3 regions of the Vibrio sp. M260121 genome follow, and region 3 is predicted to be linked to each of the others. Evidence: predicted binding sites of a transcription regulator. Region 3 holds the regulator's gene; each other region holds the start of a gene.

Region 1 (4,292 bases), on a different contig from region 3:
ATTCCGCTCTCTGAACTGCAAGAAGAAGATTTTGCTCCGCTGTTCCGCAACAGCTTGATCATGGCGCTTCTGATCATTGCTGGTGGCTGGTTGTTTATCCGTTTGCAAAACCGACCTTTGATTGCGCTAGAAAAAGCCGCGAAAGGAGTAGGTCGAGGTGAAATTCCGCCGCCATTGCCAGAGAAAGGTGCTTCAGAAATCCGCTCTGTAACTCGCGCATTCAACCAGATGTCGAAAGGCATTCAAGAACTGGAAGAAGATCGTGCGCTACTAATGGCAGGCATCAGCCACGACTTACGCACGCCGCTGACGCGTATTCGCCTTGCGACAGAAATGATGTCACCTGAAGACAGTTACTTAGCCGAAGGCATCATCAGTGATACCGAAGAGTGTAACGAGATCATCAGTCAGTTTATGGACTACCTCAAGCCAGTAAATAAAGAGTCGTTTGAGCAGGTGGACATCAATACCATTACCAGCGATGTAGCAACGTCGGAAGGGGGTTATGAAGTCGAAATCGAAACTGACCTCAACCTTACGATGCCAACCGCGAAAGGCAGTCCAATTGCGATTAAACGCGCGGTGAGTAACCTTGTAGTCAACGCTCTACGATACGGTAATGGCTGGGTGAAAATCAGTACGGGCGTCACTGCCGACAAACAGTTGGTGTGGGTGTGCGTTGAAGATAATGGTCCGGGCATCGAGCAATCGCAAATCGCACGCTTGTTTGAACCTTTCACTCGTGGTGATACGGCACGTGGCAGTGAAGGGACGGGCTTAGGATTAGCCATTGTGAAGCGTATCGTTAGCCAGCATTCTGGCTCGGTTGTGGTACGTAACCGCAGTGAAGGTGGGTTAAGTGCGCAAATCAGTTTCCCAACCAAGTAAGCTTTCTTCGCTCAACTGATTCCAATAAAAAAGCCCAACCAAAGTCTGGTTGGGCTTTCCGATCATCCTAGTGCAAGGTTAGGATTCTTTTACCTCTTGAGCAACCAGCTCGTCTTCCTCTTCCAGTTTCTCTGGAAGCAGTAGGTTCAATACGATAGCGGTGATGCCGCCTGCTGCCACACCCGTGGAGAAAATGCTCTTAATAAACTCAGGCATGAATTGCAGAATTTCTGGTTTTTGTGCAATGCCCAAACCCATTGAGAATGACAGCGCCATAATCAGGATTGCGCGGCGATCGAGGTCGACACGAGAGATGATGCGCACGCCCGCTGCAGCAATGGTACCGAACATCACGATAGTCGCGCCGCCCAGAACTGGCTCAGGAATCAGCTGAACAAAGCTTGCCACACCCGGAAACAGCCCCAAAATTACTAGCATGCCTGAGATGAAGTAACCCACGTAACGACTTGCTACACCAGTGAGCATAATGATGCCGTTGTTTTGGCTGAAGGTAGAGTTTGGGAAGCTGTTGAAGACCGCTGCAATCGCTGAGTTTAGACCATCTGCCAATACACCACCTTTAATGCGCTTCATGTAAACCGGACCTTTCACCGGCTCACCGGAAACTTCAGACGTTGCGGTAATGTCACCGATCGCTTCTAGTGCTGTGATAAAGAAAATCAGAACCAGTGGAATAAACAGAGACCAGTCAAAGCTTAAGCCGTATTGCATTGGAATCGGCAATGCGATGAGGTCAGTTTCGCCCAGTGTTGAGGTGTCGACCATGCCCATGAAGTACGCCATGACGTAGCCAACCAGCATTGCAATTACAATTGATGCAACACGTAGGTATGGGTTCTTTGAGCGGTTAAGAATTACGATTAGGCCAAGTACTGTGCCAGCGAGAGCTAACTTGTCTAGGCTACCGAAAGATCCATCGCCCATTGCCGCGTAGCCACCACCCATTGATACCAAACCCACTTGAATTAGGGTCAGGCCAATAAGCGTCACGACAATGCCAGATACCAATGGTGTAATGATGCGGCGTGCGTGTTCTAGGACGCGAGATAGCAGGATTTCAGCAAAAGACGCCACCAAGATAGTACCGAAAATCGCTGCCATCATGGTGCTGATGTCCGCGCCTCCGGCTTTAAGAGAAAGACCCGCACCAATGATTGGACCAAGGAAGTTGAAGCTGGTGCCTTGCACTGAAAGCAAGCCAGAGCCGATAGGTCCAAAGGTACGAATTTGAATAAAGGAAGACACGCCAGATGCAAACAGCGACATGCTGATGATGGTGTTGGTTTGGTCAGCAGGCACACCCAAAGACTGACAAATGATCAGAGAAGGGGTGATAACGGCTACGAACATCGCCAATAAGTGCTGAAGTGCAGCAAAAATGGTCTGAGGTAGTGGTGGACGATCGTTTAACTGATAGACCAGTTCCGAAGTTCGGTTTGAAGTTGTCATGTTTGTCTCGCTAGTCGCAATAATTCTTGCCCCAGAGCTCGCTGAATGGGAGTGCTGGGTGGAGTTGACGTTATGACCTGTGATTGCTGTTAATCAGTGTCAACTCAGGTTGGTTTGATGTGACAAGGCGCACACCATAAATTTTGTGCGCGATTATAGATGGATTTATTCAAAAAGCAAACGTTTGCTTTAGTGTTGATAGAAAAGGCGAACTAAATTGCTCGCCTTAATCTCTTATGCTTTGGAATAAATGTCGCGTTCACCTAACCAATGGTCAATAATTGCTGTCGCATTCGTTGGGTAGTTGTCATGAATGTAACGCGCGATGCGTTGAACTTCTGGAATTAAGCGCTGATCTCGCACTAAGTCGGCAATTTTAAAATCTGCCAAGCCAGTTTGTTTGGTACCAAGAAGCTCACCCGGTCCACGAATCTCTAAGTCTTTCTGTGCAATCACAAAGCCGTCGTTGCTTTCACGTAATACGCCTAAACGTTTTTGCGCAGTTTTTGATAGTGGCGAGTGATACAGCAACACACAATGGCTCGCCACTGAACCTCGACCAACACGACCTCTAAGCTGGTGCAACTGAGCCAAACCTAAACGCTCTGGGTTCTCGATGATCATCAGGCTGGAATTGGGTACGTCTACGCCTACTTCAATCACTGTCGTTGCGACCAGTAAATGCAGCTTGTTGTCTTTGAAATCCTGCATCACCGCTTGCTTCTCAGCGGGCTTCATTCGTCCGTGTACTAGACCAATTTTTACGTCAGGCAGTTTACGTTGCAGCTCTTCTGCAGTGTCGGCGGCGGCTTGAGCCTCCAAGACTTCGGACTCATCAATCAAGGTACATACCCAATACGCTTGTTTGCCTTCGTTTAAGCAGGCATTGCGCACTCGTTCGACGATATCATCGCGTTTGGTGTCTGGAATCGCGACGGTCTGGATTGGTGTTCGACCTGGCGGTAACTCATCAATCACCGACGTTTCTAAGTCAGCATAAGCTGTCATGGCTAATGTTCGCGGAATTGGCGTTGCTGTCATGATGAGTTGGTGTGGATAAGCGCCTTGTTTCGCGCCTTTCTCGCGTAGCTCTAAACGCTGGTGGACACCAAAGCGGTGCTGTTCATCAATAATGACCAAAGCAAGATGATGGAACTCAACATGTTCTTGGAAGAGGGCGTGAGTGCCCACGACCATTTGCGCTTCACCACTGGCAATACGCGCCAATTCGGCTTCTTTGGCTTTACCTTTTAATTTGCCCGCCAGCCAACCGACTTGAATGCCCATTTTCTCAAACCAATTAGCGAAGTTAATCGCGTGCTGTTCGGCGAGCAGCTCGGTCGGTGCCATTAAAGCGACTTGATAGCCGTGTTCAATGGCTCTGACGGCAGCAAGCGCAGCAACTAGAGTTTTCCCCGAGCCTACGTCACCTTGAACAAGGCGCATCATTGGGTGCGTTTTTTCTAAGTCAGCTTCAATTTCTTTAACGACTCGTGCTTGAGCATTGGTCGGCGAGAAGGGCAATTGAGCCAGTAGTTGCTTTTTCAGCGAGTCACACGACGCCAAAGGCAACGCAACGTCCAGTTGTCCTTTGCTGCGCACTGCCAACATAGAGAGGTTCTGCGCCAGTAATTCTTCCATAATCAAACGAATTTGAGCTGGGTGTTTACCTTCATCAAATTCATCCAAATTAATGGTTGGAGGCGGTCGATGAATCGTATGCAGCGCTTGCGACATAGTGATCTGGTGATTGTACAAACCAGAAGGCAGCAACTCTTGTACAGCAGCTTTGTCGAGGAGTGTTAAGGCTTGTTCCGTCAGGTTACGCAAAGTGATTTGGCGTAACCCATCGGTGGTTGGATAAACGGGGGTTAAGCTCTGTTCCACATCCGGCTTTTGCTCACTTACATAAAACTTGTAGTCAGGGTGAACAA
Region 2 (4,292 bases), on a different contig from region 3:
ACGCCGGTTTATCAATCACCAATGATCGACAACGGTTATGACATTTCCGATTACTATGCGATCAACCCAGATTTCGGCACCATGCAAGATTTCGATACCCTGTTGGCTGAGGCTCACCAGCTGGGTATTCGAATCATCATGGATATCGTGGTGAATCATACTTCGACAGAACACAAGTGGTTCCAATCAGCACTGGGTGATAAAAACAGCCCGTACCGTGATTACTACATCTGGAAAGATCCGGTAGATGGTGCAGAGCCAAACAACTGGCAATCTAAGTTTGGTGGCAACGCTTGGGCGCTGGATGAAAAAACGGGTCAGTACTATTTGCACCTTTTTGCTAAAGAGCAAGCGGACCTAAACTGGGAAAACCCGGTAGTGCGTGAAGAAGTGAAAGAAGTCATCAGCTTTTGGGCAGAAAAAGGTGTCGATGGCTTCCGTCTTGACGTTATCAACCTGATTTCCAAGCAACAAGACTTCCCAAGTGACGATATTGGTGATGGTCGCCGTTTCTACACGGATGGACCACGTGTGCACGAATACCTTCAAGAGATCAGTGAAGCCGTGTTCCAAAAATATGGCAGCGTGACGGTGGGTGAAATGTCGTCCACCACGCTAGAGCATTGTCAGCAGTATTCAGCGCAAGATGGCAAAGAGCTGTCAATGGTGTTCAATTTCCACCATCTTAAAGTCGATTACCCGAATGGTGATAAGTGGACGAAAGCGCCGTTTGATTTCATCCAACTAAAACAGATCTTCAACCATTGGCAAACTGGCTTAAATGGCAAAGGGTGGGGCGCGCTATTTTGGTGTAACCACGACCAACCACGCGTTGTGAGCCGATTAGGTAACGACGAACAATACCGTGTTGAATCTGCCAAAATGCTTGCGGCATCGGTACACATGATGCAAGGCACACCTTATGTTTATCAAGGTGAAGAGATCGGCATGACCAACCCGGGCTACACCGAAATCAGCCAATATCGCGATGTTGAAAGCACGAACATGTACGAAATCATGGTTAATCGCGATGGTGTATCTCACGACGATATGATGGCGATTTTGGCGCAGAAGTCGCGTGATAATTCACGTACCCCAATGCAATGGAACAGCGCGAAACATGCGGGTTTTACTGAAGGCACGCCGTGGCTAGAGGTGGCTCAGAACTATTCTGCAATCAACGCGGAAGCCGCGATTGCTGATTTGAACTCGGTGTTCTACTTCTACAAACGTCTGATTGAACTGCGTAAACAGGTTCAAGTAATCACTGATGGTCGTTACGAGGACTTTCTGCCAGAGCACAAACGTATTTTTGCTTACGCACGTCAGAACGATAAGCAAACGCTGCTATGTATCAACAACTACTACGGTGAAGAAGTGGAGTGCGTACTACCAGATCGTTTTGATATGAGTAAAGCCAAGAACCTGCTTTCCAACTATCAAAATGCGACCAGCGCGATTGCTTCTAGTCATCAGGTATTGCGTCCTTACGAAACTCGCATCTTGCTGATTGAAGAGTAAAAATTAAGCTTCCCCTAAGGATTTCGGTCCTAAACAAAAGGCTTTGGAGTGCTCCCCAAAGCCTTTTATTTTTTCATCCTATGACCCGTAGCTTACAGAATAACGATGTGGTTTGTGATTCATTGCAAGTACAAGGTTCAGTGCGAAGGCGCCAAGAATCGATAAGCCGATCACCCAAGGTGTGACGAAGAAGAAAGACGCAAACAAGATACACGCGTCGATCGCCATCTGAGATTTCCCGACCGAAATACCGAATTTGTCCTGAATGAACAAGCACAGCACGTTGAAGCCACCCAAGCTTGAACGATGACGGAATAGGATCAACATACCCAAGCCCATCAGCAAGCCACCCGCTACCGCGCAGTAAATTTCGTTGATTGATTCCAATGAAATCAGTAAATACAGGTGATCAGCAAAGATAGAGACCAAAGCGCCAGAAATTGCACTATTAATCGCAAAATGACGGCCGAAGCGTTTCCATGCTAGCAAGTAAAAAGGGCAGTTGGCTAAAAAGTACAGCACACCAAACGTAAAAGGTGTAAATTGGCTAATAAGCAGAGCCAATCCTGTGGTGCCTCCGGTTAAGAGGTTCGCGGATTGGAGAAAGAAAACGCCTTGAGCGACCAAAAAGGTCCCCGTAAGAATTGCCATCCAGTCTTCTTTTCTTGAGTGTTTTTCCATCTAATATGCAGTCGTTGATGATAAATCGGGCATGCATAGTAGTAAAAAGATGATCTTTTCGGTAGCTAGAGGGTAAAATTTACGGTAAACCTATGTAATTGTTGTTTTACAGGGTGTAAAGCACAAATTTGACAGTCAGTGGTTCATGGTCAAACGATTGCGATATCGTCATGATAGTTCTTACTTGTCATCATGAAAAAACTGCATGAGAAAAATTACAAATTTCTCTTTATGACCTAGATCAAATTATGTAAAATGCGCGCCATTAGCTCGACGTAAACGTTTGCGTTAGGTCGTTATTCAGTTTTTTTGCAACTTTCAGTACCAATCTGAGTCAGGAGATACAGATGCTTAAGCGTGATATGAACATCGCAGATTACGATGCGGAACTGTTCGCAGCTATCCAGGAAGAGACTCTTCGCCAGGAAGAACACATTGAACTTATCGCTTCTGAAAACTACACAAGTCCACGTGTAATGGAAGCTCAAGGTTCTCAGCTAACGAACAAATACGCTGAAGGCTACCCAGGCAAGCGTTACTACGGCGGTTGTGAGTACGTAGATAAAGCTGAAGCACTAGCAATCGATCGTGCATGCCAACTATTTGGTTGTGAGTACGCGAACGTACAGCCTCACTCAGGTTCTCAAGCAAACAGCGCAGTTTACATGGCGCTTCTAAACCCAGGCGACACAGTTCTTGGTATGAGCCTAGCGCACGGTGGTCACCTAACTCACGGTTCACCAGTAAACTTCTCTGGTAAGCACTACAACGTTATTCCTTACGGTATCGACGAAGCAGGTCAAATCAACTACGACGAGATGGAACAGCTAGCGCTTGAGCACAAGCCTAAGATGATCATCGGTGGTTTTTCTGCTTACTCGCAAATCGTTGATTGGAAACGCATGCGTGAAATCGCAGACAAAGTTGATGCTTACCTATTCGTAGACATGGCGCACGTTGCTGGTCTAATCGCAGCAGGCGAGTACCCAACACCAGTTCCACACGCTCACGTAGTAACAACGACTACACACAAAACGCTAGCGGGTCCTCGTGGCGGTCTTATCCTTTCTAATGAAGGTGAAGAGCTGTACAAGAAGCTGAACTCAGCAGTATTCCCGGGCGGTCAAGGTGGTCCTCTAATGCACGTTATCGCTGGTAAAGCTGTGGCGTTCAAAGAAGCGATGGAGCCTGAATTCAAAGCTTACCAAGCTAACGTAGTGAAAAACGCGAAAGCAATGGTTGGTCAATTCCAAGAGCGTGGCTACAAGATCGTATCTAACGGTACTGAGAACCACCTATTCCTAGTTGACCTAATCGACAAAGACATCACTGGTAAAGATGCAGATGCAGCACTAGGTGCAGCAAACATCACAGTAAACAAGAACTCTGTTCCAAACGACCCACGCAGCCCATTCGTAACGTCTGGTATCCGTGTTGGTACGCCAGCAATTACTCGTCGCGGCTTCACTGAAGATGACGCGAAAGAGCTAGCAAACTGGATGTGTGACGTTCTAGATAACATCGGCAACGAAGAAGTTATCGAAGCAACAAAACAGAAAGTTCTAGAGATTTGTAAGCGTCTACCAGTTTACGCGTAACCTTCTTCATAGACTGAGCCGATTTCGTTGTCGAACATACTCATTTGCTAGAAGCAAACTCCGTGTGTTCTCCTAGAACTCGACCCATCTATTTCGAAAGTTCACCCAATTTAAAGGTCCTCATTTGAGGGCCTTTTTGTTTTTCTAGCGTATGGAAGTATCAGCTCAGAGTACGTTGAAAGCAGATTCCTGATATCGCTTAGGCTCTGAATGACGCGCTATTAGTTTAAGGTTATAGGTTCGTTATCCGAATGGCAGTGGTTTAGATTCAGCAGATACAAGAAAGGTTGGCATTGAGCCAACCTTTCTTTTCAAAACAAGCGAGTGCTTATTTAATCTCAATACCTTGAGCCTGCATATCGGCATGGTAAGAAGAGCGAACAAATGGACCACACGCCGCGTGGGTGAAGCCGAGTTCTAGTGCGATTTCTTTTAGCTCGTCAAACTCTGAAGGTGGAACGTAACGTTCTACTGGCAAGTGGTGACGGCTTG
Region 3 (4,292 bases):
AATGGCTCCGTTTGGCTTCTTAAATAATAAGACAGAATGAAGTAAGAAAAAATTTCAAAAAAAAACCGCAGTGTGAAAACTGCGGCTTTTACTCAATGTCATGCTGAAATGATTGCTCTACGAGAGAGCACTCATCAACTCTTCCCGGCGAGACTGAGGTACGACGCTCCAATGTGTACCGTTGATAGCGCCTTCAAGCGCCCACAACAATTCAAGGCTTACCGTAGAGGCATGCGTATCTTGGATTGCTTTGTAAGCGTTTAGGGCACCTTCTTCTTCTAGTTGCTCGACAGAGTCAATGCCTGCTTTCTTCAACATACGTTCAGTTGCAAGGCGTAGATTAGGAAGGTCTTTCAATCGGTTAGGTTTGGCGCTCGCTTGTTGTTTTTTCTCTTGCTTAGCAGTCTCTAGAGATTGCTTTGCAACTTCAATCAAGCGATCGGTCGAATCCCATAGATCATCAGAAATAGCGTAGTATTTCGTAACGACTGGGAAACCACGTTTCTTGTAGACGTACGGTTTTAGTCCTTGAGTCTCGAAGTCAGATGAAGTTTGTTGGTCAGCTCGTATATGAAGTTGATTGTTCACAACTAGTGCAAACATCGTTTCATCGGCGAAGAGCCCAAAGCCGCCAAACATTGAACGCGACTTGATATTACCAAGTGCCTCAAACAGCTTCATTGAGTCTTTGAGTATCGGTTTATCCATGATGTGTTATCTCGGTGTAATTAATATTACGCCACCAAAAATCAGGTCCGAGAGATTAGCAAATGCATGCAGACACAATGTCATTAAAGGGTAAACTCACTTAATGCATATTTGCCATCGGTAACCCCGCTACCTTCCATCTAATAAGATGGTTCAGGCCGGAGGCTTTGCGTCCCACCCTTTCGAATGGTTTGCCCTGTGCGTGACTCTTTGAGAATACTTCGTATATTGAATTAACATCACGTTTCAAACACAAAAGTGTGATCTTGGTTCAGTTAATAGCGCTAAGTTGATGTGTTTTGTTTCATATTGCTGAGCATCTACTTGTCATACAAAAGCTTGATGTAGGAAATGGGCTACACCTTAATTAAAACAGCAACTTATCGAAGCTTAAGGTTGTATTCTTGAGCTGAAATATTAAGGGAAAGTTATTTTTAGATATTAAAAAAGCGCCCATAAGAGCGCTTTATAAAATGAGTTCGCAGATGAGGTTAGTTTAGTTTCTTAACCGTGTTGCGAACAACGATCTCTGGTTGCATCTCGAACACACGTTTCTCGTGTTCTTTGTCTTTGATGCGTTCCAAAAGGATCTCAAATGCGTTTTTACCCACACGACGTTTTGGTTGGTGGATAGTCGTTAGCGGTGGAGAAAAGTATTCTGCAAGCTCAATGTTGTCGTAACCGATCACGGATACATCATCCGGTACTTTGATACCGTTTTGCTGCAAGCGGCTCATTAAGCCTAGCGCCATTGTGTCGTTAAAACAGAAGACAGCTGTTGGGCGTTTTTCCATTGCTGTGATGTTATCTGCCGCCAGTACAGCAGTATCACATTCGAAGTTACCTTCAAGAACCCAATCTTCGTTAACCGTTAGGTTTGCTTCCGCCATTGCTCGGCGGTAACCAGCGATACGCTCTTGGCACGCTGCTTTTTCAAAATGACCGCTCAAACATGCGATGTCAGTGTGACCGTTATCGATCAGGTATTTCGTCGCGATGTAGCCGCCTTCTTCCGAGTTATCGATGATCTTATCTGCCTGCGAGCTCTCAGGGCCCCAGTCCATCACAACTTTTGGAATGTCAGAATGGCGGTCTAACATCTCTTTTAGCTCTTCCGTCAAGTCAGAACACATTACTAGGATGCCATCTACGCGTTTCTCAGCTAGCATGCGGATGTAGTCACGTTGCTTCTCGTAGATACCGCCCGTGTTACAAAGAATTAGAGTGTAACCTTGACGGTAACAGTAACTCTCAACACCATCGATGACTTCAGAGAAGAATAGGTTGGTTGATTGAGTAACTAACATACCGATAGTACGAGTAGAGTTGCACTTCAAGCTACGAGCAACGGCGCTTGGCGCGTAATTTAGTTCATCAACCGCTTTCATTACTTTTTCTTGGGTTGCTTCTGCAACAAAGCGAGTTTTGTTAATTACGTGCGAAACCGTTGTGGTAGAAACGCCGGCTAAGCGAGCAACGTCTTTAATAGTGGCCATAAATGATGTCCTGTATCGAGCTACTGAATACCGTGAGTGAAGACAACCATACGCTTAGGGTCTTGCACAAACCGAGCAACTGCAAGAAAGGGCATTGCTGAGATATTTGGCAGTGGTTGTTCCGAATCGGTATAAAAAGATTTGTAGCAACATTTGTTGCTGATACTCATATTCCCTTCTTTTATAAGTGAGGAATTAGTCAGCAATCATGTTAAGAAAACACAAAAACCGCTATATTTCAGCGGTTTACATATAAATCATATTTAATCGTTTGCGCTCACATTTTAGACTGATGTGGGCAGGCTGGCAATATTTTCAGCGGTTGTTTTGTGCCCTTGAGGTCACATTTTCACGGCTAAATTGGTTGGGATTCTCTAAGCCAGATTAAAACTAAACGAATAAAATAGGGAGCCTAAATAGCAGGCTCCCTAAAATAGGCGGCAATTATTCACCAAGAAGGTAGGTGCTGTCCAGTTTACAAAATGCAATTAATAGTTGCGCAACGCTAATATAGAAGCCAAATTCGTCGAACTGCTTACATTTAGCAGCAAACTGAGGTAGCCAAGTCAAAAGATGCTGTTGGATGAAATCGTTCTGCTTGTCGAACGCTTCTTCCATGTGCTTTTCTTGCTCTAGTTCGTTAGAGCGAATAATCATATTACCCAAGAAATCCAACTCTACCGCTAGGTGGTCAGCTGGCTCTTTCAGGTTTTCATCAACTTGCACGCCAAACTCTGCCATCAGTTTTTCCATCTCTTCTGCTGGCTTATCGTTTAGCAGGCCAGATTGGCCAATGTACATAGAGGCGTAAGGCAGTGCACCGTGCTTTTCTGTCTTAAGGAAAAGCTCGCAAAAGTCTGCTGCCAACTCAAGTTGTGCGTCTTCACGATCCTGCAGACGGTTAAGTGCATCAACAAGGGTATCCACAGCTGGTTTTAATGACTCATTTTCACCAAGGCCAGCCAAAAAGCTTCGAATTTCAACACTGTGGTAGCTTTCTAGTTCTTTCTCTGTCAGTTCTTTTGCGAACAGGCTAGAAAACCACCAATAGATTTCTGCGCGTTTCTCGTTAAAAGCTTTCACTTCTTGCATTTTTTTGCTCCTAAATGGTTATCCCCTAAGTGTAAACAATTAAGATGAATAGCAGTAACTATAATTGTTATCCATTATGGGAAAATATGCGCGTTTATGAATGGCTGTAAATAAGCTTGCTTTGAATCAATAAAAACGCAAAATCTTGCTTTTTAATGTATCTATGACTAGAAATGTTACTAGTTATGAATAGAATACGTCTTGGAAAATAAAAAAGACAGAAAGTGGTGTAAATGAGCTATCACGTATTAGTCGTAGAAGATGATGTAGTAACTCGTAGTAAGCTTGCGGGCTATTTCCAAAATGAAGGCTACAAAGTTAGTGAAGCAGAGAGCGGGGCAGAAATGCGCGAAGTGCTTCAAAGTGGCGATGTAGACCTGATCATGTTGGATATTAACTTGCCTGGCGAAGATGGCCTTATGCTTACGCGTGAATTACGCAGCCAATCAGATATCGGCATCATATTAGTGACAGGACGCACGGATAGCATTGACAAAATCGTTGGCCTAGAAATGGGCGCAGACGATTATGTGACAAAGCCTTTTGAACTAAGGGAATTATTAGTTCGCGTTAAGAACTTGCTGTGGCGCATTTCAGCGGCACGTAGCGGTTCGCAAAAGACAGCGAACGACACTAATGAAGAACACATTGTGCGCTTCGGTGAGTGGACGTTTGACATTCAACGTCGTGCTCTAAGCCGTAACGGTGAGCCAGTGAAACTAACCAAAGCGGAATATGAGCTATTGGTGGCACTGTCTTCGTACCCAAATCAGGTACTAAGCCGCGAGCGTATTTTGAATATGATCAGCCACCGAGTGGATGCGCCAAACGATCGTACTATCGATGTACTGATTCGACGCATGCGCGCTAAGATGGAGTTTGATCCAAAGAACCCACAAATCTTTGTGACCGTTCACGGTGAAGGCTACATGTTTGCAGGTGACTAAATCATCGCAATAAAGAAAAAGGAGAGCATCGGCTCTCCTTTTTTGTATC

What was found. Region 3 encodes PurR, which represses purine synthesis genes. Its sites were predicted from a motif close to TNANGNAAACGTTTNCNTNA; they were not measured.
Region 1: the regulator PurR is predicted to act here: its motif matches at 2,531-2,550, upstream of QTO06_RS04850 (uracil-xanthine permease family protein).
Region 2: the regulator PurR is predicted to act here: its motif matches at 2,474-2,493, upstream of glyA (serine hydroxymethyltransferase).

Annotation. Positions count from the first base shown of each region.
Region 1 is NZ_JATABF010000005.1:45,861-50,152, reverse strand. It holds gene envZ (two-component system sensor histidine kinase EnvZ) at 1-888, shown strand, start outside; gene QTO06_RS04850 (uracil-xanthine permease family protein) at 967-2,358, opposite strand; gene recG (ATP-dependent DNA helicase RecG) at 2,593-4,292, opposite strand, start outside.
Region 2 is NZ_JATABF010000032.1:21,299-25,590, reverse strand. It holds gene treC (alpha,alpha-phosphotrehalase) at 1-1,521, shown strand, start outside; gene QTO06_RS16730 (YitT family protein) at 1,600-2,202, opposite strand; gene glyA (serine hydroxymethyltransferase) at 2,550-3,800, shown strand; gene lipA (lipoyl synthase) at 4,129-4,292, opposite strand, start outside.
Region 3 is NZ_JATABF010000004.1:105,969-110,260, reverse strand. It holds gene QTO06_RS04195 (TfoX/Sxy family DNA transformation protein) at 118-708, opposite strand; cyclic di-GMP riboswitch class I at 825-914, opposite strand; gene purR (HTH-type transcriptional repressor PurR) at 1,200-2,204, opposite strand; gene QTO06_RS04185 (hypothetical protein) at 2,225-2,374, opposite strand; gene torD (molecular chaperone TorD) at 2,649-3,296, opposite strand; gene torR (two-component system response regulator TorR) at 3,530-4,243, shown strand.